DNA from 3 places in the Hydrogenoanaerobacterium saccharovorans genome. Region 3 is predicted to be linked to each of the others. Evidence: predicted binding sites of a transcription regulator. Region 3 holds the regulator's gene; each other region holds the start of a gene.
What was found. Region 3 encodes Rex, which represses fermentation and respiration genes when NADH is low (regulators of the CRP and FNR family bind a similar motif). Its sites were predicted from a motif close to ATTGTTAANNNNTTAACAAT; they were not measured.
Positions count from the first base shown of each region.

Region 1: EDD70_RS07800 (flavocytochrome c) is a predicted target of Rex. The motif match lies at 4,065-4,084, and genes of this name have one in related genera.
Region 2: EDD70_RS14450 (flavocytochrome c) is a predicted target of Rex. The motif match lies at 7,570-7,589, and genes of this name have one in related genera.

Region 1 covers NZ_RKRD01000001.1:1,658,505-1,668,647, forward strand. The annotation lists gene tatC (twin-arginine translocase subunit TatC) at 1-458, shown strand, start outside; gene EDD70_RS07775 (YoaP domain-containing protein) at 586-1,341, opposite strand; gene EDD70_RS07780 (pyridoxamine 5'-phosphate oxidase family protein) at 1,877-2,341, opposite strand; gene EDD70_RS07785 (DUF134 domain-containing protein) at 2,436-2,912, opposite strand; gene EDD70_RS07790 (DUF362 domain-containing protein) at 3,103-3,339, shown strand; gene EDD70_RS07795 (4Fe-4S binding protein) at 3,386-3,937, shown strand; gene EDD70_RS07800 (flavocytochrome c) at 4,130-5,941, shown strand; gene EDD70_RS07805 (TetR/AcrR family transcriptional regulator) at 6,050-6,631, shown strand; gene EDD70_RS07810 (MarR family winged helix-turn-helix transcriptional regulator) at 6,723-7,157, opposite strand; gene lplA (lipoate--protein ligase) at 7,197-8,120, opposite strand; gene lpdA (dihydrolipoyl dehydrogenase) at 8,120-9,796, opposite strand; gene EDD70_RS07825 (OsmC family protein) at 9,860-10,143, opposite strand, start outside.
Region 2 covers NZ_RKRD01000005.1:38,749-48,891, forward strand. The annotation lists gene EDD70_RS14425 (L-rhamnose mutarotase) at 42-365, shown strand; gene EDD70_RS14430 (uroporphyrinogen decarboxylase family protein) at 396-1,640, shown strand; gene EDD70_RS14435 (ABC transporter permease) at 1,637-2,701, shown strand; gene EDD70_RS14440 (sugar ABC transporter substrate-binding protein) at 2,755-3,816, shown strand; gene EDD70_RS14445 (sugar ABC transporter ATP-binding protein) at 3,845-5,347, shown strand; gene EDD70_RS14450 (flavocytochrome c) at 5,711-7,513, opposite strand; gene EDD70_RS14455 (uroporphyrinogen decarboxylase family protein) at 7,937-8,989, opposite strand; gene EDD70_RS14460 (uroporphyrinogen decarboxylase family protein) at 9,043-10,053, opposite strand; gene EDD70_RS14465 (ABC transporter permease) at 10,092-10,143, opposite strand, start outside.
Region 3 covers NZ_RKRD01000001.1:234,290-244,432, reverse strand. The annotation lists gene EDD70_RS01120 (glucose-6-phosphate isomerase) at 1-321, shown strand, start outside; gene EDD70_RS01115 (hypothetical protein) at 384-794, shown strand; gene EDD70_RS14845 (hypothetical protein) at 847-987, opposite strand; gene EDD70_RS01110 (helix-turn-helix domain-containing protein) at 1,096-1,308, shown strand; gene EDD70_RS01105 (helix-turn-helix domain-containing protein) at 1,324-1,578, shown strand; gene EDD70_RS01100 (helix-turn-helix domain-containing protein) at 1,623-1,835, shown strand; gene EDD70_RS01095 (redox-sensing transcriptional repressor Rex) at 1,873-2,538, opposite strand; gene EDD70_RS01090 (isocitrate/isopropylmalate family dehydrogenase) at 2,562-3,722, opposite strand; gene EDD70_RS01085 (permease) at 3,838-4,839, opposite strand; gene EDD70_RS01080 (PHP domain-containing protein) at 4,969-5,718, opposite strand; gene EDD70_RS01075 (extracellular solute-binding protein) at 5,873-6,931, opposite strand; gene EDD70_RS01070 (AEC family transporter) at 7,095-8,057, shown strand; gene EDD70_RS01065 (ECF transporter S component) at 8,311-8,901, shown strand; gene EDD70_RS01060 (DUF4190 domain-containing protein) at 8,945-9,613, opposite strand; gene alr (alanine racemase) at 9,646-10,143, opposite strand, start outside.

The sequences.
Region 1 (10,143 bases), 1.4 Mb from region 3:
GAGAGAAGATTTATGTATTGGTCTCGCTACTTTTTGGTTTGATATGTTTTGCGGGCGGAGTTTATTTCTGTTATAGAATTGTGCTTCCGGTTACTTTGCAGTTTTTTACCCGCATAGCAATCAGTGAAGTAAAGGCTATGATTTCTGTAAAATCTTATACAAGTTTTGTCAATGTTATGCTGTTAAGCTTTGGTATTGTTTTCGAAATGCCTGTCATTGTATTTATGCTTACGAAATTGGAGATTTTAAAGCCCAGCTTCTTGCAAAAATACAAAGGTGTCATGATTGTTATTATCTTTATAGTTGCGGCAATCGTCACACCGCCGGATGTAATTTCACAGCTAATGCTTGCAATACCTATGGTTATTTTATTATATCTTAGTATAATGATCAGTGTTGTGGTAGATAAAATGAACAAGAAACGCCGTAAAAAAGAAGAACTGGAACTTGCAGCATAGCCGAAATTTTAACGGACAGTTAATTTGTTCACTATGGTAGCCAAATAAATAAAAATGCTCCTTCACTTTTGTGAAAGAGCATTTTTATTTGGCAAAAAACTTACAGCTTTCGTCAAATCTTATATGATTACAAGCCTTTATCTGCTAAAACTTTATCGAATTTCTTATCATTGAGAATTTCGTGCGTTACAAACTCACCGTTATAAAAAAGGCTGTAAGAGGTATATGGGGCAGGTGAGTTTTGCGCTTGTTCGGCTGTTTCAAACCGGATGCTTTTGAATGGTATTGCTTTTTGCTTTGCCAAACTTTCAATAATAGGTACATACTTTGCTGTAAAAGGGCATTGATTTGTATAATATAATACAAATCCGGGTTCTGCAATATGTGGTGTTTTTACGTGCCTTTTAAAATGCGGAGCAGCTATATTCTCACAAAAGGGCAAGTGCATAAGCTCATAGTAAGGCTTGGCTGTGTCTGCTAACAGAAATCCTTTGTGTTTTAAAAAACCAGGGTCAGAAAGATAAGGCAGTTTCTTTTTTGATGACAATACTACCAGCCCGTTTTTACCTTTTTCTTTGCTATCTTTGATACATTCTTCTAAAAGCAAATTTGAAAATCCTTGCCCTTTAAATTGCCCCGATACCCAAAGACAATTAATAAACATATAACCATTACCTTCAATAGGTGACCATGCTTTTTCGGCAGGGATATATTCTATAAAGCATTTTCCGCGTACGTCACACTTTTTAAAAACCAGCCCATCGTCAAACGTTCTGTAGAGCCACTGCTTTTTTGAAGCTACTTGGCTGTCTTTGCTGTTTGAAATTGCACAGCAAATATGCTCTTGCTCAAGGTTATTTTTTGTTAAGGTTATAATATTCATGTTATCACGTCTCATTTCGGTTTCTATACTACCTTTATTTTAAAGCAAACTAGATGCTAATATCTGCATTTTTCCAATTAGAATTAAGTATTCTTCAAAGTCACCCTGTAAAACTTCTGTTTAAATCCATATTTCAAATTTCTGCGCCAACCGCAGCAACCGTATTTCAGTACAGAAAATTTACTATTGCAGATAATCTGTTGATTTGCTTCTTTAATCCTTTTTACTATACATCTATAATGTGGCATTATCAAGTCTTATTAAAGATCAATAAAAACATTATGATTTATTTTTTAACCACGCTTGCACCTTCCAAAAACATAGATAGCGGTAAAAGTGCAAAAATATACCAGTTCAAATAAATTTTAATGGAAAAATATTACTAATAATATTAAACTTATATTATAAAAAACTATTAAAAGTGAATAAAAATGCAGCAATTTATAAATATTCATCAGATTTTTATCAAGAAAGGAAGATTCAAAAAGATTAGGGTTATAAAAGTATAGAATTGTTTATTTTTAATAAAAAACAATCAATTATCCCTGTTGCGTTTGCCCGTAATCTCACCAATCTCAAGTTTGATAATCATAACAGCGGGCAGGCTTTTTTGAATTACTTCTTTTCTGCGTGTAATTGAATTGGGTGTCAACGCATTGCATAACTGATAGAGTCTTTTTTCTTTTTCGGCATTATCTGTAATGAGAGTTGCTGTACCGCTTACAATCACGCTCTCGTAATGGGTAGTAAAGCGCTCTTCTATAATTTCTTCCTGCCCTATCACCGCAAATGAAACACGACTGTTTGCATTTATATTCTCTATTTTGCGTCCTTTGATAGCACAGTGGAAATAAACAGCATGTTCTTCTTCAACATAGTAATAATTTATCGGAACACCATAAGGAGTTCCATCCTCAGAAACTGTGGAAAGCACACCGAATTTTCCGTTTTTTAAAATGTTTACTGCGTCTTCATGGGGTATTCTTCTGGTTGGCTTCATTTTATATGTCTCCCCTATCATTCTTTAATTTAGAGCAATTTTTAAATGTATTATAACAACGCCGTTTGCCGGCACCATTGCTCAAATTTTAAATCTAACCGTTGCTCTTATCGTAACGCAAACAGTGCCTTTTACAGAACATCCCTTTGCAGTTTTTATCACAAATCACTTTATTTGAATTGCAGGATGGACAAGAATATTCTGTTTTTTTAAAAGTCACAATGTTTTCATATTTTTCCGTCCATTTCTTGCCGCAATCCATACATTTTACGGGACAAATATTTCGAGTAAAATTACCGCCCTGTATATGTATCGTTTTGCCATTAATAAGGCTGTCGGCTATCTTTTCTCTTGCAGTTAAAAGAATGCGTTGAAAGGTTGGGCGAGATACCGCCATTCTTTGGGCGCATTCTTCTTGCTCAAACCCCTCTAAATCTTTTAAACGTATGGCTTCGAGCTCTTCAAGTTTTAAGATGTTTTCAGGTACTCTATCAGCAATTGTTTTTGATGGTATAAAGTAAGGTATCGTTGGGAAATGTTCTATCTTTCTCCATTTTACAGGCCTCGCCACCAGTATCAACTCCAGTAACATACATAATAGTTTAACAAAATCTAATTACAGTTTACAGAGATAACGAGTAGAAGTCAATAAATACAGCTGTCCAATATTCCTAATTCTACTGTGACTTGGTTACTGATACGAAACTTTAAATACTATATTATAATCACGTTACAAAAATTGACTGGGAGGTAAATAGTTTATGGCTGACAATATTTTAAATGGTTTGTTTAACAGCAAAAAAAATACCGCGAATAGAATGCTCGTAGTTAAAGAAGCAAGATGTCCCCAAAATCACGCTTGCCCATCGGTAAGGGTTTGCCCCGCGGGAGCCTTGACGCAAAACGGCTTTGATGCACCGATTGTTAATATGGATAAATGTATCAAGTGTGGAAAATGTGTAAAGTTTTGCCCAATGCGCGCATTGATATTTGAATAGCTTTTTTACATGCATCACAGATTAAAATATACAAATGGAGGGGACAATGAAGAATTATAAATATTTATTTGTATTTACTCTTACTTATTTTGCACTTGGGTTTTTAAATATTCATTTTGCGCTTTTGGGGTTAATTTGCATGACATTGCCCATTATTTTACTGATAAAAAACACCAAAAAGACTTGGTGCCAAGGTTATTGCCCCAGAGCGAGCCTTTACAGTAAATGTGGAAAGCTGACTAGCAAGTATTCGTATAAAACACCCGCATTTTTTATAAAAGGTTTTATGAAATGGATCATGTTAGGATATTTCGCCGTAAGCCTCACTTTGATAATTTTGTCAACTATAGCAGTAGCAAACGGAAAGCCCCCATTAGATATTGTGAAGTTTCTCATCGTTTTTCCTCTTGGCAAAATTCCACAGGCATTCAATATTGTCTCACCTCCTTGGGTATTACATTTGTCTTATCGGTTTTATTCAATGATGGCGACTACCACCGCGTTGGGCCTTATTCTTGCCCTTATCTATAAGCCCCGTACTTGGTGCACCATTTGCCCAATTTCCACAATATCAGAATTATATATAAAAAGTAAATGAGTTTGTATTATGCAGTAACGCCGAAACATTTTGGCGTTACTTTTTTATTGCTTAAATTAATATCAATACATGCTTTGCCAATATTTTGTGAAATATTTGTTAATCTGTATTGACAAACAGCAATTACATTGTTATTATTTTATCGAACGTGTTTTAGAACATTGTTCTAATATTTTAGAAAGAGGAGAAAAAATGAAGAGTATTTTCAATCGGGCACTATGCATTCTGTTGTGTGTTGCTATGATTTTTACCGTAACAGCATGCTCCGGCAACAGTGCTACCCCGCAAGCAGGAGATCAAGACGGTAAATTTAAGGCAGGTACATACACAGCATCTGCCAAGGGAATGGGCGGAGACGTTGCAGTTGAAGTAGTTTTAACGGCAGATAAAATCGAAAGCGTAAAAGTAACCTCTCACAAAGAGACACCGGGAATTGGCGACTTGCCTATAGAGCAGCTACCTGAAAAAATCGTAGAAATTCAAGGTCTCGGCGTAGATACTGTTGCAGGAGCAACCATTACAAGCAATGCAATTTTAGCGGCAGTTACCGACTGCTTAAAGCAGGCAGGCGCTGACACCGATGCTCTTAAAGCAATAAAAGGCGATGCTGCACAAAAAGCAGAAGACGTATCTCTTGATGCAGATGTTGTTGTTGTAGGTGCAGGCGGTGCAGGCCTTGCTGCTGCTGTTACAGCGCATCAAGCAGGAAGCTCTGTGATTGTTCTTGAGAAAATGCCAAAGGTAGGCGGAAACACTATTTTGTCCGGCGGAGCACTGAACGCAGTTGATGAAGGAAGCGAAACAGCAATTGCCAATAAAGACTCTGTAGAAAAGCACTATACCCAAACGATAGAGGGCGGAGACAAACAGGGAGACCCCGAATTGGTTCGCACACTCGTTACCAATGCATGGGACGGAGTGGAATGGTTAAAAGGCCTTGGAATGGAATTTAAGCCGGGCGTATTCACCGTTTTGGGTGGTATGTGGCCAAGAGCTCATAAACCTGTTGACCCTGTTGGAACAGGCTTTTTCAACACTTATATGAAGTATATCGATGCCAACGACAATATTAAAGTAATGCTTAACACAAAGGCTACCGAGCTCGTTGTGAAAGACGGTAAAGTAAGCGGTGTGATTGCAAAAGGTGAAACCGGAAACAAGGTGACACTGAATGCAAAAAAAGGTGTTGTACTTGCGACAGGCGGTTTTGCAGGAAATGTAGAAATGCGCCAGAAATATAATACCAAATGGCCCAAACTTGATGATTCGATTAAGTCTACAAACCATTCCGGAGCAACAGGCGACGGTATTTTGCTTGCTGAAACGGTAAATGCAGAATTGGTCCAGATGGAAAATATCCAGCTGCTGCCGATGGGCGACCCCAAAACAGGCAGCCTGAGCGGAAACATCGAACAAGGTGTTGAGAACAGAATTTTTGTTAATGACGAAGGTGACCGATTTGTTGATGAAGGTGCTCGCCGCGACGTAATGACTGCAGCACTTTTTGAGCAACCGAATAACCACATGTGGATTGTACTGGACAGCCATGATTACCCCACAGGTGATGAAAAGAACAACTTTAATGAGTCGGTAAATGAGCTGATTGCTGAGGGCCGCGCATTCAAAGGTGAAACCTTAGAAGAATTGGCTGCAAAAATTGGCGTTAACCCTGAAAAACTAAGTGCAGCGGTAGAAGATTTTAACAAACATGTGGACGGAAAAGAGAAAGACTCTTTTGGCAGAACACTTTATAAAGATAAAATTGACAAAGGTCCATTCTATGCAGCACCACGTGTTCCAACCGTGCACCATACAATGGGTGGTGTAAAAATTAATAAAGATGCACAGGTACTTGACAAGAATGCAAAGGTAATTCCCCGATTGTATGCAGCCGGTGAGGTAACCGGAGGTATTCACGGCACAAACCGTTTAGGCGGTAATGCGCTTACCGATATTCTTGTATTCGGCAGAATTGCAGGTGCAGCTGCTGCACAGGCAAAGTAAATTAAAAGCATATAGAATGAACGCCCGAACACATTTTTCGGGCGTTCATTCGTTTTTTATCCGGTAATGTGCTATAATAAAGCGTAAGATTAATTGCGGGGGTTGGGTATGAAAGAGAATCCAAAGAAAAATCAAAAAAGGCAAGAACTCATCCTAACCATTGTAGAAGTAGTAAACAGGTTAGGGTACGAAAATTTGACCATCCGCGACATTTGCAGAGAGGCAAATATTTCAATTGGTACTTTCTATCATTATTTTAATGAAAAATCGGATATTGTCCGCATCCTGTTTAAAGGTATTGATGATTATTTTGAAAACAGTGTCCTCCCCTCTTTCGGCAATGATGAGCTGAAAAACATACTAACCTTTGTATGCGAATATGCTTCGTATTGCGACAAAAGCGGCGTTGCTATCACCAGAGAAATCAGCACTGCTCCGCTGATAAATGCAAGCCGAAACTACCTATCCAATCAAAAACGTAAGCTATCCATCATCATCGAAGGTGTTGTATTTCGTGGTCAACAAAAAAAGCAGATAACACAAGATTTTACAGTGGAACAAATAGCACAAATGGTTTTGGTTGGAATGCGCGGCTATTCTGCCGACTGGGCGAAAAACCAAGGAGCTTATGATATTGTAGAAGCAGTAAAAAACCATTTTATCGTTTTCAACAAAGGGATAAGTGCTTAATTAAATTTCTGCATTCAAAATTCCTTTCATCGCTAGCCCTTATATATGCAAAAAGATAAGCAGAGCGTTTGCCCTGCTTATCTTTTTATGTTCATGAATCTTTTATTTCTGTATCTGCAAGCATTTGTTCTAAAACATCCTTAAAAGTAGAAAGGTCTGCTTCGCTGATATTGGCTATTGCATCGTTTTTAAATTTCTCTGCTACAGCTGTAAGCTCTTTATTCAAACTATTGCCTTTTGCAGTCAGTACAAGATTGTGCACCCGTTTATCGTGCTGCGAATTAATTCGTTCAAGTAAGCCGTCTTTTTCCATTCTGTCAATCAAGCGCACAATTGTTGGCTCTTTTAGCGACATTTTTTCAGATAATTTTTTTTGCGTTATAAACTTATCCAAACTCACATAATACATGGCTGTCCACTGTACACGTGTAACATTATAAAGTTCCAAACGCTTTTCTAACCTTTGCGCCAAAGCTTTTGCACCTTTGCAGGTAATGTACGCAATACAGTCATTTAAATCAAACATTTATTTACCTACCCCACATTTACAACTATTATATTAATATTATAGAATTGCAAAGAATTTTGCAAGATAGGAAAATATGTTTTTTTCACTGAAATTCATGCCTTTAAGCCCTTGCTCGCATTCTTCCATATGATGCATATCAAGGCTATCTGTGTATACTTTTGCATTTTTTATTAATCCATTCTCAACATCAGCACTGATCGATACATTTTTGCCAGGGAACATTTTTTCAAATGTTATTGTAAATTGAGGGCATTCGCCAATGAGCCACGCATCGCTAGAAAGCTTTTCGGCAAGCGCCATAGCCTCAGCATTGGCAGATAAAAATTGCCGCTGCTCGCTTTTGCCGAATATCTTGCAAAAAGCTTCTTCCAACGCAAGCATAACATCCTGTACCGTAATTTGAGGTAATTTTTCTGCAAGGTTCAGAATCCGGCTCGATACCGAAGATATCCCTTTCGACTCCAACTTGAGTTTGGACGGTGTGATTGCTTTTTCGAGCATGCTCAAATCAACATCCACCATAATTGTGCCATGATACATATAGTGCCCTTCATCAACCAGCCATGCTTGACCGGAGAATTTTCTGCCATCACACAAAATATCATTTCTGCCCAAAAATTGAGCTTCGACACCAAGCGCTTGCATTGCAGTTTTCAAAACGCGTAAAAAATGGGGTTCATTGGCGCGGCTTTCGCTTGTGATAAACGTAAAATTCAAGTTACCTTTATCGTGGTAAACCGCTCCCCCGCCGGAAAATCGCCGTACAGGCAAAATATTGTTTTCTTTGAGAAAATTAATATTGCATTCTGCGTAGATATTTTGATTTCTGCCTAAAATAACCGACGGCTCATTTTGCCACAAAAAAAGGATTACTTCATCGGTTGCATGCTCAAACAGCAATTTTTCCATTGCAATATTGATATAAGGGTTATTCTCTTTTGACAGATATATTTTATTCATTATTGATGCAGTGCTCCCAGCCCAAAGCCCATTGCCGCCTCATGAATTACTTCGCTTGTAGTTGGATGCGGAAAAATAGTATGCGCTATTTCTTCTTCGCCCAATCCATTTTGGATGGCAAGCGTGAGCACGCTGATGAGTGCAGAGGCATCGGCACCAATGATAGAACCGCCTATAATTTTTTGTGTTGTATTCTCTTTAATGAGTTTGATATACCCGCGCGGTTCGTTCATTGTAAGGGCTTTGCCGTTGCCTGCAAAATCAAAACGGCTAACGGTGTAACCTACATTGTTTGCCTTACATTCGTTCTCGTTTTTACCCACACTGGCAATTTCGGGAGATGTAAATATAACATTGGGCACTGCGGAATAGTCCATCTCAACGTTTTTACCAAGAATATTTTTAACCGCAACAATCCCTTGATGAGAGGCAACATGCGCCAATTGAATAATATTTGTAACGTCACCAATAGCATAGAGGTGCTCGACGTTGGTTCGCATATGAGCATCTACTTTGATACCTCTGCCTCGTTCATTTAGTTCGGCATCTGTTTTATCAATCATTAAACCATCAAGGTTTGGTTCGCGGCCGATTGCCACCAGCACCTTTTCGGTAACTACAAGATGCTCACCATCTTCATTTTGATAAGTCACAACGGCACTGCCGTCTGTTGATGATTGAATTTTAACTACTTTAGAACTTGTGTTTACTTTTATACCTGCTTCTGTAGCAATATCATATATTTCTTGTGAAATATCGGGGTCTACCATTGTCAGCAGTCTATCCATAAATTCAATGACATGCACTTCGGCACCAAAATTTTTGTAGATAAAGGCAAACTCCATACCAATTACACCGCCGCCGATAATGGTAATAGATTTTGGCAGTTGATTACACGAAAGCGCGCTGGTGCTGTTCATAACAACAGGCAAATCGATACCGGGAATATTAATGTTCGATATTTTTGAGCCAGTAGCCACAATCACATCTTTTGCGCTTACAAGGTAGTCTGTTTCTCCTTCGATTTTCACTTCGGTTGGCGATACAAAAGATGCGCTGCCTTTTATATGATTAATGTTGTTTTTCTTCATCAGATAGTCAATGCCATCTACGAGCCTAGAGCAAACTTCGTTCTTACGTTCGATAACTCTTGTCATATCAACAGTTGCAACGCCATCAATATTAACACCAAAATGTTTGCTTTCGTAGATATTACGGCAAATTTCAGCAGATTTAACAAGAGCTTTTGTTGGTATGCAGCCAACATTTAAACAAGTACCGCCCAACTCAGCTTTTTCTGCAAGTGTAACCTTTAACCCATTTTTAGCCGCATAAATAGCTGCAACATAGCCGCCGGGGCCACCGCCGATTACCAGCAAATCGGTATTGATATGCTGCAATTCTGCTTTTTCAGCTACAGGGTTTTCATCAGCTGTTTGTTGTACAGTATTCTCTTCGATGATAAACATAACAGCATTGGAGCAAACTTGGGCACCTTCATCAAACAATATTTTTTGTACAACTCCATCAACAGTTGCTTTTATTGAGCGATTGCCTTTGCTTGTTTCAACCTGTGCAAGTACCGCACCGTTTTTAACAAATTCACCTTGTTTTACGCTTATTTTACCGACTTTACCTAATTTACCGCCCGGAATGATTGACATTTTAATTTCCATTACGTACCCCTCACGTAAAAAAGCCTATTTATATAAATAGGCTTTTTATTGTTTCATAACAAATTAATCGATTACTACGCCAGATTTTACAAGTTTTACCCCATTTGCAAGGCAATCGCCAACAGGGCAGGTTTTTTCAATAAAATCAGCAAAAGCCTCTGCTTTTTCTTGTGTTTCGTTTGTTTTAAAATGCATAACAAAACGAATTTCTTGGAAGCCGTTTCTTACATCTGCAAGCCCCATAAAACCGTCTGGGTCAAGGTCGCCCTCCAACTCTACGTGAAATTCTTCAAAAGTAAAGTCATGTGCTGCAGCAAAAGCACTTGCAACTATGGTTTGGCAAGCCC
Region 2 (10,143 bases), on a different contig from region 3:
AATATAATGCACAAAAAATACAATTAAAGGGGAAATGTTTTGTGAAACGTTACGGGACTGTCATTCGTGTAAAACCCGAAAAATTAGAGGAGTACAAAAAATTACATGCAGATGTTTGGGAAGATGTAAAAAGAAAAATAAAAGAAGTTCATATCGAAAACTACTCCATCTATTACAAAGAAGGCTATCTCTTTAGTTACTATGAATATTCAGGCGACGATTACGAAGGCGATATGAAAAAGATGGCAATGGATGAACGTACCAAAGAGTGGTGGAAATTGACCGACCCTTGTCAGCAGCCGGTAGAGTCTGCAAGTCCGGGCGAATGGTGGTCTGTAATGGAAGAAGTGTTTCATCTCGATTAAAGTATTTAAACATAGAAAGGAAAAGCTTGAATGACTTCACGAGAACGAATTATGGCATCGGTGCAGCACAAACAACCGGATAGGGTGCCGTTGGATTTGGGTGCAACACCCAGTTCGGGAATTTCTGCAATTGCTTACAACAACTTAAAAAAGCATTTAGATATGAACAATGGGCATACCAGAATTTACGATGTAGTTCAGCAGGTTGTTTATCCAGAGCAAGAGATATTGGATTTATTTGGTGTGGATGTCATTGACGTTGGGCGGGTTTTTAACGAAAAAGACAGCGATTGGTACGATACCACACTTGCGGATGGCTCGATTGCGCAATACCCCAAATGGTTTCGTCCTACATTGCAGCCAAATGGCTCTTACTTGGTGTTTGATAAAGAAGGAACGCAGATAGCGAAGATGCCCGTGGGCGCAACGTTCTTTGACCAAACGTATTTTCCTTACGAAGATGATTATCCCGATAACTACGACAATCTCGATAAGGATATGAACAAAATTCTATGGCAGGCGTTGGTGCATAGCCCATGGGACCATGCATCGGAACCAAACTTTTACGAAGATTTAAGAAAGCGTGTTTTGCAGCTGCGCCAAAATACAGACAAAGCACTTATGATTACCTGTGGCTGCAATCTGTTTGAATGGGGAACATTTTTAAGAAGAATTGATAATTTCCTCATGGACATCTATTCAGATGAAGATGCTGTAAAAGAATTGCTCGAACAACTCATGGTACGGCATCTTGCAACGTTAGAAAAGGTATGCGACGCGGTGGGCGATATTGTAGATATTCTTCGTTTCGGTGATGACCTCGGGATGGATACGGGGATGTTTATGTCCCGCGAAAAATATCAAACAATTTTTAAACCGCATCACACTGCTTTGAATGAATATGTACATAAACACAGCAAGATGAAAACTTTCTTGCATTCCTGTGGTTCTATTTATCCGATTATAGGCGATTTAATCGATGCAGGGTACGATATTCTTAACCCGGTTCAAACCACTGCATACCAGATGGACCCTGCAGTGTTAAAACGAGAGTTCGGTAAAGATATTACGTTTTGGGGCGGCGGATGCAACACCCGAACCATCTTAAACCGTGCCACTCCGCAGGAAGTATACGATTATACAAGGCGTATGATAGACATTTTCATGGTAGACGGAGGTTTTGTATTTAACACAGAGCACAATATTATGCCCGATGTACCACCTTCAAATATTATTGCGATGTATCAGGCAGTAAAGGATGCGGATTTATTATGAAAACGGTTGAGATGATGGGAGCTACTAAAGTGAAAAACGCACTCTTGGCGAAAGAAAAAAAAGGTATCAAGCGGCTTTTGGCAAGAAACGAAGTAACCGTAATAATTGCTGTATTATTTTTAGGGGCAATCTTTACTCTTTTTTCAGACAGTTTTTTTACCGGTTATAATCTGTTCAACATTGGCCGTACAGTAGCAATCTACATATTTATCGCTTTGGGCCAGGGTATGGTTGTAATCGTTGGCGGTATGAATCTGTCCCTTGGGTTTATCGGCGGTATGACAGTGGTAGCGGTGGGGTACTCCATGCAGGTATTGAGGCTGCCGCCCGCCGTTGCGGTTGTAATTGGTTTAATTGTTGGCTTGCTTGCAGGCTTACTGAATGGTGCTATTATTACAGTTTTAAAACTCAATGCCTTTGTTGTTACCCTTGCCACATCATTTGTATTTGCAGGGCTGATAAACGGGGTATCGCAAGGCTTCCCCTACAACGATATTCCCACCAACTTTACGATTATTGGACGAGACGGATTCCTTGGCATCCCTCACTTGCTATGGCTGGCAGTTGTAACACTTGTTATACTGGGGTATTTCTTTAAATTTACCGTAACCGGCAGAAAAGTATTGGCTACGGGCGGTAATGTTGAAGCAGCGCACATGTCCGGCGTAAATACAAACAAAATGATTATATTGGCAAATGTTGCTTCGGGCATGTTTGCTGCAATAGCGGGTATTCTTTGGATTTCAAGAACCGGTTCTGCGCAGCCTTCTACAGGAGCAGACTGGATGGTGGTATCTTTTGCAGTTGCGGTAATCGGAGGAATCTCTTTGAAAGGAGGGGTATTTAACCCTGTCGGCGTATTTTTTGCAGGCTTTTTGATTGTAATGGTTAAAAACGGGCTTGTCATGCTAAATGCGAACGTTTACTTTGAACAGACATACTTAGGAATCATCCTATTGCTGGCAGTATCTTTGGAGAATATCAAGGTTATTATAAACCGCAATAAACTCAAGAAGAGTCTCAAAGCAGAATCCAAAGTGTATGCAGAAGGCAATACGTAATGCATACACTTTAATTTAAGCTGTACTTTAAGTACACAGATTGGAGAGTAAGTATGAAAAACGTAATGAAAAAAGCAGTGGCAATTTTACTGGCATGTATACTCATCGTGGGGGTTACGGGATGTGCTAAGGCACCGACTAAAACGGAGAGAACCGGAGAAAGCGCTGTAAACGAGAGTAAAAGCGCTTTGAAAATGGCATGGTATGCGCCTGCACCGCACCCCTATTTTGATGAAGTGAAAAAGGGTGTTGAACAATTTATTGAAAAAGAAGGCGTCGACGTCACCATTCAAATCGGGCCGGACTGGACCCAGGCAAGCGAGAACGAAAAAGTAGAAGCACTGATTGCACAAGGCATAAACGCACTTTCCATTTATCCGTGTGATGCATCGGGTGCGAACGGACTTTATGATGAAATCACGAAAAAAATGGGCGTTAATGTAGTCAATTTCGGTACCGATACCTCTAAACCCACGGCTGCCTCTTTTGCCGTAGGCACCGATGTTAAAAAAGCAGCTTACGACGCAACCGAAGCTGTTATCAAAATGATGGGTGAAAAGGGAAATTTGGTTAACGTGTTGGAGGTTTTGGAGGATCCGAACACGGCTCTTCGTAAACAAGGCGTAGAGGAAGCAGTTGCAAAATACCCGAATGTTAAAATTATTCAAGAAGTAGCGGGCATCAAAACACAAGAAGAGGCGGTAAGCAAAATCGAAAGTGTACTATCAGCAAATGCAGGTAAAGTAAACGGTATGGTTTGCACAGGTTTTGTAACTACGGTGGGTATGTCGCAGATTTTATCCGATTACTATGCTAAAAACAAAGACCAAAAAATTTATGCAATCGGCATTGATACAGACCCCGGCGTTATGAAAGCCATTGAAAGCGGCATTATAGATGCAACCATTGCACAAAATCCGCTGGGTCATGGATATATCTCTTGCATGCTGCTCAAGCTGATGAACGAAGGGTACAAGGCAAAGGATGGCCAGTATTTTATTAACTCGGGCAACGTTTTGGTTACAAAAGAAAATATGACAAGCTTTGAAAAAGATTTGGAAAAAGTAACTGATTTTATCCTTTTAGATCTTACCAAAACTTATTTATCCAAATAAAAATCAACCAAAAAGTTGAGGTAGCAAAATGTTAGAACTCAAGCATATCAGTAAAATATTTCCGGGAGTAAAGGCGTTGGATGATGTATCGCTTTGCTTTGAGCGCGGAGAAATTCATGCTCTCATGGGCGAAAATGGGGCGGGTAAATCAACACTGATGAAGATTATCACCGGTATTTATCATTCTGACTTGGGTGAAATGTATCTGGACGGCAAACCCGTAGAAATAAAAAATTTTAGGGATGCAGTCGATCATGATATCAACATAGTCAGCCAAGAAATTCAGATTATACCCGATGCTACAGTGGCAGAAAATATCATATTAGACCGAATTGATAAATTTAAAACCGGTGTTGTGGTGGATTGGAAAAAAATCAATGAGGTTGCCGCTAAGTATTTGGATATGGTAGGGTTGGATGTAAAGCCTACAGACCGTATCGAACATCTTTCTGCAGCGCAAAAGCAGCTGATTCAAATTGCCAAGGCGTTGTCTTCCGAAGCAAAGTACATCCTGTTGGATGAACCTACTTCATCTCTGACATCTTACGAAAGCCAGAACCTGATAAAAATTGTCAAAAAGCTCAAGCAGCAAAATGTTGCAGTTATCTTTGTTTCTCATAAAATCGAAGAGGTTTTGGAGCTGTGCGATAAAGTTTCGGTTCTCAGAGACGGCAAATATGTTGGCACCAAATCCTGCGAGAATATATGCAGACAAGACATTGTAAAAATGATGATAGGACGAGAGGAATCGGTAGCCTATCTCGGTTCGCTGGATATTAAGAATGAGCGGGTGTTGGAAGCCAAAGATATTACTACCTACGGGCAGTTTGATAAAGTAAGCTTTCACCTGAATAAAGGTGAGATACTGGGTTTTTACGGGCTGGTGGGTTCGGGCAGAACCGAGCTGGCACGTCTGCTGATAGGTGCCGATAAAATGGATGGCGGAGAGGTTTTTATCAACGGGAAAAAGGCACATATCAAATCAATACAAGATAGTCTGGATCTTTATCATATGGGTTATGTTACAGAAAACCGCAAAGAAGAGGGCTTAATGCTTGATTTTAGTGTTTCAACAAACCTTACCATTACGGTGTGGAAAAGAATATTAAACAAGTTCCGTAAGATCAGCTGTAAAGAAGAAAACTCAATTGTCAGCTCTATGGTAGATAAAATGAAGATTAAAACGCCGTCTCAAGAAACAAAAGCCTACAGCCTATCAGGTGGTAACCAGCAAAAGGTGAGTATTGGAAAATGGTTGGCAGCAGACTGTGACATTTTAATTATTGATGAGCCTACCGTAGGTGTGGATGTGGGTGCAAAAAAATATATCCATGATTTAATTTGGAATCTTGCAAAGCAGGAGGGAAAATCAATCATTCTGATTTCCTCGGATATGCCCGAAATGATTACGCTTGCTAGAAGAATTCTTGTTTTTAAAGACCAAAAGATTACAGGGGAGATAACCAATCTCAATGAAATTCATAGGTCTTACGAAGAAGTAAGCGAAGAAATTGGGCGGTTGATGGCTTAATTCTGAGAGGTTTATAAAAAGTTTAACCGTTTATAAAAAGCCGTCTGAAAGTATTAGTTTACTTTCAGACGGCTTTTTGCAGCTTTAACGAAATAGAACCAACTGCTGCTGCATTGTAGCAGCAGTTTTTAGATACAAGAAGAAAGCGCTACTGCTGATTTTTGAAGCAGGTTGCCAACTGCACGATTAAGCACGGGTGGTTTTTGTCTTGGATGAAAACAAAAGATACGTTGAGAATACAAAGGCATAAAAAAGGGCAGTCGCTTTAGCGGCTGCCCTTAGAAAAATTTGCTCTATTGGGTTTTGGCAAAACACCTGTTTTGCGGGTGAGTGTCAAACTTGTCTGCCCAAACAGCAAACAGGTTATTTACCCATTACAGTTGCACCGGCAATTCTGCCGAATACAATAATATCCGCAATTGCGTTACCGCCCAAACGGTTTGCACCGTGGATACCACCGGTTACCTCGCCGGCTGCATACAAACCGGGGATAGGCTGATCGTTTTTATCCAGCACTTCGGTTTTGGTGTTAATCTTCAAACCGCCCATAGTGTGGTGCAGTGCAGGGAAACGAAGTGTTGCGTAGAAAGGAGCTTTGTCAATCTTTTCGCCCCATACTTTTCTGCCAAAGTCAGCATCGCTTTTAGATGCAACATAGGAGTTAAAGGTTTCGGTTGTCTTTTTCAAAGCATCTGCCGGTACGCCTATTTTTTCAGCAAGCTCATCCAGCGAATTAGCCTCTACAACCAGTCCTTTTTCAATCAGGTTATTCAAATCCTCACCGGAAAGGGTTTTTCTGTTTTCCGGAATGATTTTGCTGTCGTTAATCATAAAATACTGTCCGTCTTTTTGTTCAAAGGTTGCCAAGCAGATTTCATCTCTTGCGCCATCTTCTTTTACAAAGCGTTTGCCCTCTTTGTTGATAAAGAAGGAATGCTCAACGTTGATGGAGGGACCAAATCTATCACTGGGCATAGGCAGCAACTGAATGTGCTGCATGTCAATCAGCTGTGCACCGATTGCTTCGCCCATCTTAATGCCGTCGCCTACAATGCCGGGAGCATTGGTGGAAACAACGTCTGCGGGCAGGTTATCTTTGGTGTAAACACCGTCGGAGAGGTATTGTCTAACCATTTCGGGGTTAGCAGCATAACCGCCGGTTGCCATAATAACGCCTTTTTCTGCTTTCACAGTCAAGATGCTGTCGGGACCTTCGGCTTTTACGCCTACCACACGGCCGTTTTCAATAATCAGCTCATTGGCTTTGGTGTCAAGCAGTATCTCGCAGCCTTTGGCTGTAGCAGCTTTGGAGAGTGTTTCGATGTAGCCTGTTCCCAAAGGTGCAACCGTCTGGTTAGATCTCTGCCACATGGAACCTACAACAGAGCCGATTTTATCCTGCCACTGCAGTCCCAAGCCTTCCAACCAAGTAACACCGTCATAAGCATTGTTGCAAAGAACCTTAATCAGTTCCATGTTACCTACTTTATGGCCGCCCTCGTAGGTTTGCTGAATGTGCTTTTCAATCGAGTCTTCAATCCCCTGAGCTTTTTGCTTTTCGGGGTTAACAGCATTGTAAGCACCGCCTGCGCGGATGGTATTTCCTCCGAGAGTTGCTGCTTTTTCAAGCAGAATAACGGATTTTGCACCATTCTCATAAGCAGATTCTGCTGCGGCAAGACCTGCACCGCCGCCACCGATGATAACAACCTCTGCTGTTTTTTCTACTTCTTTTTTCTCTGTGTCTGCAACTTCGGCTTTTTTCTCCAGCTGTTTCATATCAACGCCTGTTTTTTCAAGCGCATTTTTTACTGCCTCAATAATACCTTTGCTAGAGAATGTACAGCCTGCTACTGTATCTACAGCAACCGATTGCTGTTCTACAAATGCTGTAGGGAGTTTTTCAAACGCACCGTCAGAAACGCCGGCGCTTTCTTTATGTTCCAAAACTTTTACACTTAAGATTTTGTTTGCGTCAACTTCAACTTCAACTTTAATTTTGCCGCCGTAACCTTTGCCTTCGCCCTCGTATTTGCCGGGTTTGAAGATTCCTTCGGTTATTGTGCCTTGTGTGTCAGCAGCAGGTTTTGCTCCGCATCCTGCAAAGCTCATGAAAATCATGGCAAAGCAGAGCAAGAGTGCAGCTGTTCTTTTTAATTTTGTCATTATTATCCTCCTTTTGTTTGCTATTTAACAAACAATTAGTGTTCTAAGTATAGTACCTTTTTAAATATTTGTCTATCTCATCTAAGCTTATTAGTAAATCTTTGGCAATCTTGTAGAATGTTTTAAAATTATTTTGTTATTCAGCTACAAAAATTTCAGGTAAATAAAGATTGTTTATCCAAAATGTTGAAAAAGGCGAAGAAATTGTCTACAAAAGAGACAAGTTATAATCTTCCGCCGGTTTGTATAGCAATTGCACGTTCAGTATATCAATTTATATTACTGTCATTATTGTTTTTAGAACATTACAACCGGTTGGATTAAGAAAACTGTCAAAATAATAACTTTAGATATACTTATACAGAAAAAAGATTGCAAACACCGTAAAGGCAATTGCAATCTTTTTTTTATAAAGAGTTAGTATTATTGAAAATCACCGCGCAATTCGCGAACGATTTCTACCATGTTGAGGTAGCCCTGTGCAGGCACATAATCGGGGATGGAATTGCCTGAACCGAAAGCAAACCCGCCATGTCCCTTGCATTTTTTTACTACATCGGTAATATACTCCCGCATTTCTGCCTTACCTAAGCGGCACACCGCATCGGTGTCAATACCGCCAAAATTTCCGATACGGCTGCCGTAGCGCTCTACCCAGACTGGAAAGCGGGCAATTTGGTCTTCGTTGGAGTGCTTGGCATCAATGCCTGCTTGGTCAATGATATCATCCATTACATCAAAAATACAGCCGCAAGAGTGTAGCAAAAATGGTTTGCGGTAAGAATGCACCTCATCAACAATGCGCTTATACTGGGGAATGATAAGACTGCGGATGTCATCTGCGGAAATAAGCGTGGTGGATTTAAATCCAAGGTCATCGCCGAAACGACAAACACAGTAAATATCACCAAATTCCCTAAGAAAACGCGACCATATCTTTAAATTGTTATCGCCTACTTTATGAAACATCTCCTCATAAAGCTCAGGGTCATCCGCTGCCATATAACACAAATCTTCGTATCCCACGAGGTCTTGCACGCATTCAAAAATACCGTATCCAATACCGCCGATGGCTCGCATACCTGCCGGCATATTGTTTCGCAGAGCCTCGAAATATTTGGAGTACATTTCAAAATAGGTATCACAAATTCCGTCCCACGGGTAACGTTCAAAATCGGTTCTGTCTTGAATGGCGCCTTTTACATGTTCACCCAGTGCTCCGCTACCCGGCATGGCAGGGCCGATAAGTTCTTCGAACGATACCGTATCGTACCCCATCTGTTGATAAAACCCGCAGTAATTGCGAAAGAATTCATTGATATCACTTTTATTGCCTTGATACAGTTCTGCAAATTTTTTGCCTGTAATCTCTTCCATCTTTTTAGGTGAAATTTTATGTTCATACAACGGCAGCCGTTTTGCCTCTTTGTTGTAAGCTGCGTCTAAAATATTTCTAAAATCAGGCTGAAAAATCATTTCGTATTCACTCTTTCGTAAGAATAGAATTATTTTCTGCATTTAGAGAATTGTTAATTCCATGCGTCTAACAGTGCTTCTATATTTTCCAGCGGCACATCACGGTTGATTTCACTCTGCCCAATCAAACCGCCACCGTTTACAAAAAGGTTCTTCTTCATAATTTCTGCACATTTGCGCACATCTTCGGGGGTACCAAGGGGCAAGGTATTCTGGCGGCTGATTTCACCCCAAAAGGTGATTTTACCCGCATATTTTTCCGCCACTTTTTCTACACCCATACACCATAGCTGTGAATTAATTGCATCCACACCCAATTCAATCATTTCGGGGTACAGCTCTAAAATGTACCCATCGCTGTGGAAAAATACTTTTTTGCCTGCTGCTTTAATTTTATCGATAAGTTCTTTGTAAAGCGGCTTGAAAATAGTTTTCCAGCTGTCGGGCGCTATCAGCAGGCTGATTTGAGTTCCCCAGTCATCACCAAACGCCATTGCATCAATATCCATCTCAAGCCAGCGGTCTGTGTATGCACGCATAAAATCCATAACAAAATCGATCATCTGGAACATCTCAGGTTCTTCCAATGCAATATCGCAATAAAGGTCTTCTGTGCCGCGCAGATACTGCATTCTCTCAAACAGGCTCATCCAGCCGCCGATAATAAATTTATCGGCTCTGCGTGCCTCACTGATTTGTTGGCAGAGGTTTTCTTTGTTTTCTTCCCATTCACGTAAAAAGCCTTCAATGGGGGCTGTATAGCCATCTAATTTATCATAATCACTGAAAACAGGGTTTTTTACTTCACCGATAATACCTGCTTGAATATTAGTCCATTCACTGCCCCAAGGGTCAATATATGTACCAAGCTGATAGTATTCGGGAGTATAACCGTGGTCATACGGACCGACTAAAGAGACAATATCCCGATTGTGTTTGGAACATATTTCATCCAGTTTGCTGCCATAATGCATTTTTGCGGCGGGCAGTACCCATAAATCTACCGGTATGCGGTCGGGATTTTGAAACTCTAGTGTTCTCAGCACTCGTTCTTTACTTGTCATAAAAGCCTCCATCATATCTCATTCTTAAATTGTGCGGTTTATTTTTTATGAACCGATTGCAGAGTATTTACCAGTACTGCTGCTAAAATC
Region 3 (10,143 bases):
GCAGCCAACGCAGACGGGCTCAACTTCCTTTCTGGGCAGAATATGTCCGTTGTAAACAGAAAGGCGCTGGAAGGCACCATCTTAGCACACACAGAGGGCGGTGTTCCCAACATCGTGCTTGAGCTTCCCGAAATCAACGAACACGAGTTTGGCTATATGGTTTACTTCTTTGAAAAAGCATGTGCCATCTCGGGTTACACATTGAACGTAAACCCATTCGATCAGCCGGGCGTTGAGAGTTACAAAAAGAATATGTTTGCTTTGCTTGGCAAACCGGGTTATGAGGATATGAAGGCTGAATTGGAAGCAAAATTAAAATAGGCAACACACAACATTCGCCGCAGGGCGATACCAAATATAATAAAAACTGGGAGGAATAAAACATGATTAAGCTCATCGTGGGTAACAAAGGCTCCGGCAAAACAAAAACACTCATCAATCAGATTAATGCCGCCGTTAAAACAACCACCGGTAATATCGTATGCGTTGAGAAAGGTCTTAAAATGACATACAATATCGATCATGCTGTCAGATTGATTGATATCGAAGATTATAAGGTTGAGGGCTACAAGGCGTTTTATGGTTTCCTCGCAGGTATTTTTGCAGGCAACTATGATATTTCTGAAATCTTTGTAGATGGCACGCTGAAAATAGGCGGCAAAAATTACGAAGAGTTTGCTGCTTTTATAGAAGATTTGAATGCACTTGTTGAGGTAAGCAAAGCATCGATCATCTTTACAGTATCTTGCGACGCTGCAGAACTTCCCGAAAGCGTTAAAAAGTATATCGTATAATAAAGCAAATCACTAAAACAACTTACAAATGATAGCGTAAAAACGAGGATGGCTAGCCATCCTCGTTTTTGTTTGCCTGTTCACCTGAGGCAACATAAATTTCCTCGGTAATCTGCTGTGCGGTTTGCAACTGTTCAATTGCATCTGTCACCCTATTGAACAATACGGTATACATTTTTTCATAATCCGGCATCTTTTTCCCTCCAATTTAAATGTTATACATGCAATTTTACATAATATATTATGTAAAGTCAATACATCATATATGTTGTACGTATAATTTTATTGGAGTGATATATTTATGAAAACATATATAGAAATAATTAGGGAATTGCGTGAGGATAATGATTTAAAGCAGGAAGCTATTGCAAAAATATTGGGAACATCGCAACAGATGTATTCCCGTTACGAAAAGGGACTAAACGAAATGCCTATTCGCCATCTCATTATGCTTTGTAAGTTTTATAATGTGAGCGCTGATTATATTCTTGGGCTAAAACAGGATAAGAACTAAAACGAAGGTGTTTGGATGTATAAAAATAAAGCCGTCGACGGTAGAAATAATATCTGTGGTAAAAATGTAGCGCGAATACGTAAGAGTTTAAACCCAAAAGTGTCACAGCGAATGCTTGCTGATCAACTGCAAATTCAAGGGCTTGATGTTGACAAAAATGCAATTCAAAGAATCGAAAACGGAGAACGCTTTGTCACCGATATTGAATTGGTAGCACTTGCAAATATACTAAATGTTTCTCTTGAGCTACTTACAAATGCAAAGCATTGACCTTTGGCTGCAATAATGATTTACAGTAAAGCGTGGTGTAAAGCATGAAAATGTATTTTGAGGTGCTCAGAGAATTACGCGAAGATAACGACTTAAAACAAGAAGCAATAGCTAAAGTTCTAGGAACCACACAGGAAGTTTATTCGCGGTACGAAAATGGAATTAACGAATTGCCAATTTGCCATTTGGTTACCCTTTGCAAATTTTATAATGTGAGTGCTGATTATATTCTTGGACTAAAACAGGATAAGAACTAAAAACGGCTGTGATTGATTCATCACAGCCGTTTTGCATTTATATATTTTTGTTCCCTTCGGCAGGGCCGTCTGGGCTATCCAGGTCTTTTACCTTATAGCACAATGTCATCAGGCTATCGCCGAGGTGAACATTTTCTACCGCTACATGTGGATGATTCATATTGATATCATAATGCGAATAATTCCAAAAGCCACGCACGCCAAGTTCTACCAGCTTATCGGCAATGCGCTGTGCCGCTTCTCGGGGAGTACATAAAATAGCAACATCGGGTTTATTTTTTATGCAGAAATCTTCCATCTCGTCCATATCCATAACGGCTATATCACGAACAACGTCACCAACGACCTTCTCGTTGCTGTCAAACAAACCAATCAGTTCATAGCCTCTGCCATCAAACGTCATATGGTTTGCAACTGCTCTGCCAAGGTTACCCACACCGATAAGGATGGTTTTATAATTCTGATCCAACCCAAGAATATGGCCGATTTCGCCGTACAGTGCCTCGACGTTGTAACCATAGCCCTGTTGGCCAAATCCGCCAAAGCAGTTTAAATCCTGCCTGATCTGCGACGCGGTAAGCCCCATGCGGGAAGAAAGCTCGCGCGAGGAGATTCTATGTATGCCATTTTTCAAAAGTTCGCCAAGAAAACGGTAATATCTCGGCAGTCGCCTGATAACTGAGATAGATACCTGTTTGCTCATTGCATTCACCTTTTCCAACTTATTTACAGAGTCTCAATCGTGCTCATAACATAATTACCGAATTCTTCGCAGGTAGCCCCGGTATCGCGCCCGGTAATGGCCAGTTTTTTCTCCTCATACATGCAAATATCCAAAGCTCTTTCCAGTTTGTTTGCCTCGGTTTGGTGATCGATGTGCGAAAGCAGCATAACCGCCGCGCGCAGCATTGAACAAGGGTCTGCAAAGCAGCCTCTTCCCTCGTCCATCATTCTGGGTGCCGAACCGTGAATTGCTTCAAACATTGCATAACGCTTGCCAAGGTTTGCACTGCCCGCGGTACCTACACCACCCTGCATCTCTGCGGCTTCATCTGTAATAATATCGCCGTACAGGTTTGGCAGTACCATAACCTGAAAATCTTTTCTGCGCTTGGGGTCAATCAATTTGGCAGTCATAATATCAATGTACCAGTCATCGGTTGTGATGTCGGGGTACTCTTTTGCTATATTTTGGCACAGTTTTAAAAATTTGCCGTCGGTTGTTTTTACAATGTTTGCTTTTGTTACGATAGAAACACGTTTTTTGCCGTTTTTCTTTGCGTAATCGTAAGCAAGGCGAGCTATTCTTTCGGTGCCTTCGGTGGTGGTTACCGTAAAGTCAAACGCAAGCTCATCATCCACATTGGTACCGCAAGAGCCAAGTGTATAGGCACCCTCGGTGTTTTCGCGGAAGAATGTCCAATCAATGCCCTCCGAAGGCACTTTTACCGGACGCACGTTTGCAAATAAATCAAGCTCTTTTCGCATTGCAACGTTGGCACTCTCAATATTCGGCCATGGGTCGCCCGCACGCGGTGTGGTTGTAGGGCCTTTTAGGATAACATGGCACTCTTTGAGTTCTGCCAGCACATCATCGGGGATTGCCTTCATGCATGCAACACGGTTCTCGATGGTGAGGCCATCGATTTCGCGGAACTCTATTTTGCCTGCTTTTACTTCATCTGCCAGCAGATAACGCAAAACACGCTCCGCCTCGTGGGTAATAACCGGCCCAATACCGTCGCCGCCACATACGCCAATGATAATCTTATCCAGTTTTGAGTAATCCACAAAATCTTTTACTGCTTTCATGCGCTCAACTCTGGCAAGCTGCGCTTCAACCAAAGCGGCAAAGTGTGCCGCCGCAGCCTGTACTTTTTGTTCCATACTGACACCCCTGTTCTGTGTTGGTTATTCTGTATTACAATCAGTTCTTATATTAAACTATTGTTAAATCATTGTCAACGAAAAAACGCATTACACAATAATGCTATCGTGCAGTTTACGCTACAAGTGCTGCAAGATAACCTGCCACTACAGAAAGCACTACAAGCACAACAACATATGCGGCAATTGTTTTGGGTTTAAAAACACGGCTGAGCAGTACCACTTCGGGTATCGATATTGCCATTGCCCCCAGTGCAAACGCCAAGGTTGCCGAACGATTGATGGGCAGCAAAAGTTGTAGCAAAGGCAATATGGCAAACACATCTGCATGAATGGGTGCACCCACGATGCCTGCAAGCAACGGGGATAACACATTGTTTTGGCCGATCACTGTATTGAGTGTTTCTATGGGTACAAAGCTGATGACAGCACTGGACAGCGCAACACTCAGCACCATATAAACCCATGTTTGGCGCAAGATATGTGTGACATTATCTACACAATAGCCCACCCGTGTTTTTGGCTCATGATGGCAGCACTCGGTATGAATATGGCAGTTTTCATCATGGCAATGGTGGCCATGATGGTGACCTGCTTCGTAGCTTATGATATTTTCTTTACCGGCAAACGGACGAATAAGAATAGAAGTAAGCACTGCGATTAACAGCGATACGGCGATATAGATTCCACCAAACTGCACACCCATAGTGGAAAACATAGCAACTACCGTGCCCACATTGAGCAAAGCTGCGGATGTTAAATAGCAAAGAGCTACTTGAACCGGTACCCCCATCGAAATCAGCCCCATCACCACAGGGATGATGGTACAGCTGCAAAACGGAGAAACCACACCCAGAGCCAATGCAAGCAGATAACCCCATACACTGCCCAATGCCGAGAGCTTTTTTTGCAAGCGGTCAAAAGGGATATAGGTTTGCAGTAACGACACTGCAAACATGACTACGATCAAAATCAAAAACAAGTTGATGGTATCAGCCATAAAGTGCAGCAAAAATTCTGTCCACTCATGCGGTAAGCCCATCGATTCAAAAAATGCTTCCAGCATGCTGTCCAAAGCGGATTCATGCTGATGTAAAAGGGTTAATTCAAGTTTCATACAATATCTTCCTTCTTGCGGCAATGCCGCGGGCTTTTCGGGCAATGGCCACCCCGTTACACTGCATTTGCGCGCCGGAGAAAACTGCCTTACGTACAATATTTTTTTGTATTGATGATACGGCGAAGTTTATGCTTTAATGGTAAACAATTCATCCTGCCCAATACCAATTTTTCGCAGCATATCCAATGCGTAGTCCAAATCACACGTATCTTCTGGTTGGTGGCAATCGCTGCCCAAAGAAAATTTCACTCCGGCAACGTGTGCCTTTCGTATCAAATCCTCATCCGGGCAATGCCACAGGCCGCTAATTTCTATTGCAACTGTATATTTTTTGCAAAGTTTTACAACTTCATCCTGCCAGTCCGAGAGGTACTTTTGCCCCATCAAGGTATCGTAAAAGGGGTGCACCGTGCAATGCCCCAAAATATCCACTCTTTGGCATCTAAAATCAAATTCCAGTATCTGCAAAATTTGTTCGAGATAATGTTTTGCTTCATCGGCTGTAAAACTGCGGTTATAAGGCGGCGCACCCGCATCGCCTGCGCGGGCACAAAAATAGGGCCCCAGTTCCAACTTCTCTCCATTTAAGTCTTGCACAGAATGCACGCTTGCAATCACATAGTCCACACGTTCATCCAGTTTGTGCGGCAAAGTAAAATTTTCACCGAGGTTTGCCTCTACACCATGCAGTACGTTATAGCGGTCAAGCTCATCCAAATAGTGTTCTACATCGCGTAAAGTCAGCATTTTACAGCAGAAGATATGGTCTGAAATGCCCAGCCCATAGCCTTTTTTCTCTGCCGCATCCAGCAACTGCTGTGGGGTTTTTGTCCCGTCCGACAGCACGGTATGTGTATGTAGGTCGAAATACTTCATTGTATCATCCTTTGTGGGAAATCCCGTTTGTATTTATTTGCATATCCTACAAATTCAATAGATTTGATTGATAAATGCTTTAAATTTTATTATAGCACAAAATTGCAAAGAGCAAAATAAAGATCAGAGCATAAATATGTTCTGATCTTAAAAATTACTGTTTCGGAGGCTCTTCTTTGTTAGGCGCTGCTTTTTTCTCTGCATCCAAGAATTTTTTCAGCAACTCGGTTCTGCCGGACACTGCCTGCTCTATATTATAATCAATAAAATTAATATCCTTTTTCTCGGTCAACCCATCGGGGTCAGAAAGATCGGTGCGTACCGTACGCAGCCCAAACTGCTGTACCAGCGTTTTTTGAAAATCTTCGCCGCTTACATAATCCACAAACTGCTGTGCCATCTCTTTGTGTGCTGCTCCTTCTACAATCGCACTTACCTCCAGTGCAGCGGTGGTTCCCTCTTTGGGGTAGGCAATGCCAATCAAATTCTCATACCCGGCATCAAGATATTTTTTTACACTGCTCTCAAGCGTTATACCAGCAGCGAACTCACCCTCGGCTACTTTTGCGTAAACATCCGAAATACCATCGAGCATCTTGCCGTCAAGATTCAGCGCAAGCTTTTCGATATATTCAGGTCCTGTCTCTTTTGTCTGCGCCATAACACACAGTGCGGTGTAGGAGGTGCCCGATTTTTCGGGGTTTGCAAAAGCCACCCAGCCGTTGTAGCTGCTGTTTATCAGTGTTGCCCAACCCTCGGGTGCTCTTGTGGTCTGTTCTTTGTTGTACATCAGCACAATGGGCATGGGAGTAAGCGGTGTAAAAAGCTTGTTTTTGCTTGCAAATTTACTGTCAATAAAACTGCTCTCGGTTGATTCATAGGCAGAAAACAGCGTTTTAAACTGATGCACAACCTCTGCTCCTGCACCAAACAGTACATCTGCCTTGGGTGTATCTTTTTCTGTGTTCAGCTGCTGAATTAGGGCATCGGCGCTGTCACACACCACTTCGGTTTTTATGCCTGTTTTCTCCTCAAATCCTGCAACGGCAGCATCCAGCAGCTCTTGCGGCAACGGCGAATAAATAGTAAGCACATCGTTTATCGGTGCTTTTTCGGGCATATCTACCGGTACTTCTTCTTCCTTATTCTTTCCGCAGCTTGAAAGCCCCAGTACCAGCAACATCGCCAAAGCGGCGCACAACAATTTTTTCACGTTATAAGCTCCCCGTTTCAAATAAGTTGGTGCATATTCGGTAAGTATGTTACCTTAAATCACCAAATATTTTAGCATATAACGGGACAAAAAACCACTTATATTTCCAACATTTTTACAAAAGCAGCAGTTTACTTGTATTCAATGCAAAATTAATATAGAATTGTATGAAATATATGCTGCGCTGAAAAGGGGGTGCACTTTTCTGAGTTACGCTATCACGGTAGGTACACAGGTTTTCATCATGTTTTTGCTGATGGTTGTGGGGTATGTTGTATATAAGGGGCATTTATTTGATGATGAGGGCGCACGGCAGATTTCGGTTTTTCTGCTAAAAATCGTCACTCCTGTTACCATTGTTGTATCTTATCAGCGCGAGTTTGATTCAAATCTCGCGGGAATGCTTGCGATTTCTTTTCCTCTGGCAGTTTTGTGCCATCTTCTGCCCATTGGCGCAGGGCACTTGCTGTATCGCAGCCATGTTGCCGATTACCGCGATAAAAGGATGAGCCTTGTATTTTCGAACAACGGTTTTATGGCTCTGCCTTTGCTGCAAACTTTGCTGGGCAGTGTCGGTGTGTTCTTGGGTTCGGCACATATCGTGGTTGCCACTATTTTGATTTGGACATACGGGCAGTATACTCTCACGGGCGATAAACGCAGCATTTCGCTTAAAATGATTTTTTTGAACCCGGGCACCCTTGCCGTTATCGTTGGGGTTGTTCTGTTTGTATCTCCGGTCAAACTTCCCCTCCCTGTTTTTGAAACGCTCAAATATATTTCTGCACTCAACACACCGCTGGCTATGATACTCTGCGGCATTTTTGTAGCGCAAGCAAATATTTTGTCTGTTTTTAAGGACCGCTCTGTATATGCAATGGCTCTACTAAAGCTTGTAGTGGTACCCATTGCTGTGCTGTTACTGCTGCGCTTTATCCCTGTTGCCACTGAAATACGCGTTGCACTTATGATTGCAGTTTCATGCCCCTCTGCCACTTCTGTTGTGATGTTTGCAAACAACTATAAAACCAACTACATCTACTGTGCAAAAGTTGTTTCGGCAACCACCTTGCTTTCGGTTCTTACTCTGCCGTTCATACTGGCTCTTACTCAAATAGCTTGGTAGGATTTTCTACCAATTGTACAGTTACGCAGCAAAGTTTGGCTCTTGTTTTATGCATGTTTTTATTTTACAGTTTACAACACACTCTTACCCTCTCACCATATTGCGCGTTATTTACACTAATCATTGATAATTATTCTGTTTAATTGGATAGGTTGAACAAAATCAGGTGAAAATATGCCCAAAAACCATGTTTTGCATCTTCTCCTGTCCTCGCAGTAAGATAATGTTACAGAATAATTGAGGGGGTACACAAGTGAATACAAGCAGTAAATCTAAAATTACGGTGTATGATATTGTTTCAATCGCACTGATGGCGGCAATCGTTTATGTAGTAACCAATTTTCGAATTTCAATTCCCACACCAATCGGTAAAGCGATGATTCATTTCGGCAACGTCTTCTGCCTATTGTCCGGTCTGCTTTTAGGCGGCAAACGTGGCGGCTTGGCGGCAGGGCTTGGCTCGATGTTTTTTGATTTGTTCAGCGAGTGGGCAACCTCTGCGCCCTTTACCTTGGTGTTTAAATTTGTAATGGCATTTGTATGCGGTACCATTGCATACGGCAACGGTGCAATGGCGAAAAACACCAAGCGCAATACAGTAGCGGCAATCTTGGGTGCAATTTCGTATACCATACTGTATACGAGCAAAAACATCATCAGTGGTTTCTTCTTTTTGAGAAACCCATGGCAAACTGTTATGGTGGATGCAGCCTACAAGGGCGGTATTTCACTCACCAATGCCATTATTGCAGTGGTGGTAGCGGTAATACTTGCACCGCTCTTCCGTGAAGCCCTTACAAAAGCAGGCATTTATGAAAAGTTATGGCGCCCCAAAGAAGCATAGCAAAAAAGGAGATGGCAAAAGCCATCTCCTTTTTATTTGCATTTTACAACATGCCTGCTGCTGCAAACAAAATGCCAAGCAGCCAATTGCCCACTGTAAACACTATGGATAGAATGCTGAGCACCAAACCGGCAGTTGCTTTGCCCTTACTGCTTGATTTTCTGCCAACAACACCGCTGGTGATACCAACAATGCCGCAGATAAACCCTGCTAAAGGGATCAGCCATGCAACCAAACCCACAAGCCCCATGACCAAAGACAAAGTCGCCTTGCCTTTTGGGTCGTGCACCGCTACGGGTATGGTAACAGGTGCAGTTTGCACTGCCTGTGCAGCAGCCTGCCCCCCCTGCGCACCCTGAACAGCCGGAGCATTGTAGCCGGGGATATTTACATCTTGATTGAGCAAACCGATTAAGGTATCCACTCTGTTTTTAAGGGCACTTTTCACTGCCCATCCATAAGCACCGGTAATGCCTGTTTCGCCAAAATAAATGCCGGGCAGTGCAAATTTAGGCATCCATGCCTCTAAATGCACATTGCCGTTTTGATAAGCCAATTTCATAAACTGCGGGCTTGTCATCAACCCCATGCCTTTTCGCCACACTACTTCATTGCCCTTGTACTTGTCAAGTTCAAAGCCTTCTTTTGCGAAGAAGTCCTCAGAAACAAATTTAATAAAATCATCGGGTTTATTCACTTTAAAGTCTGTCACAAATCTTGAAATTGCAAACCTCTCCTCTTGTCTTATATGATGTAATGAACTACTTCCACCTCTTTGCCGTCCTGTACATAGACGCGCGGTATCCGTTTTGACAGCATGCAAGTAATTTCGTAATTGACAGTTCCTAATTTTTCTGCCAGTTCGTCAACCGAAAGATACTCGCCGCCTTGTCCGCCGAAAATCACTACCGGGTCGCCGCGCTTTACAGCGGGCAAGTCAGTCACATCCACCATAAGCTGGTCCATGCATACTCTGCCGATTACGGGTGCAAAATGCCCGTTTACCAGCATCCGCGCCTTGCCGGAAAGATTTCGCCCGTAACCGTCTGCATAACCGATGGGCACCACCGCAATCAGCGCATCTTGTTTTGCAGTGTAAATTCTGCCGTAACTCACCTGTGTGCCTGCATCAATGCGTTTAACCGATGCGATAACCGATTTCAGCGACATAACAGGTTTTAAGCTGATTTTGCCTGCACACTGGTCGGATGGGTCTAATCCGTACAAAATAATACCGGGGCG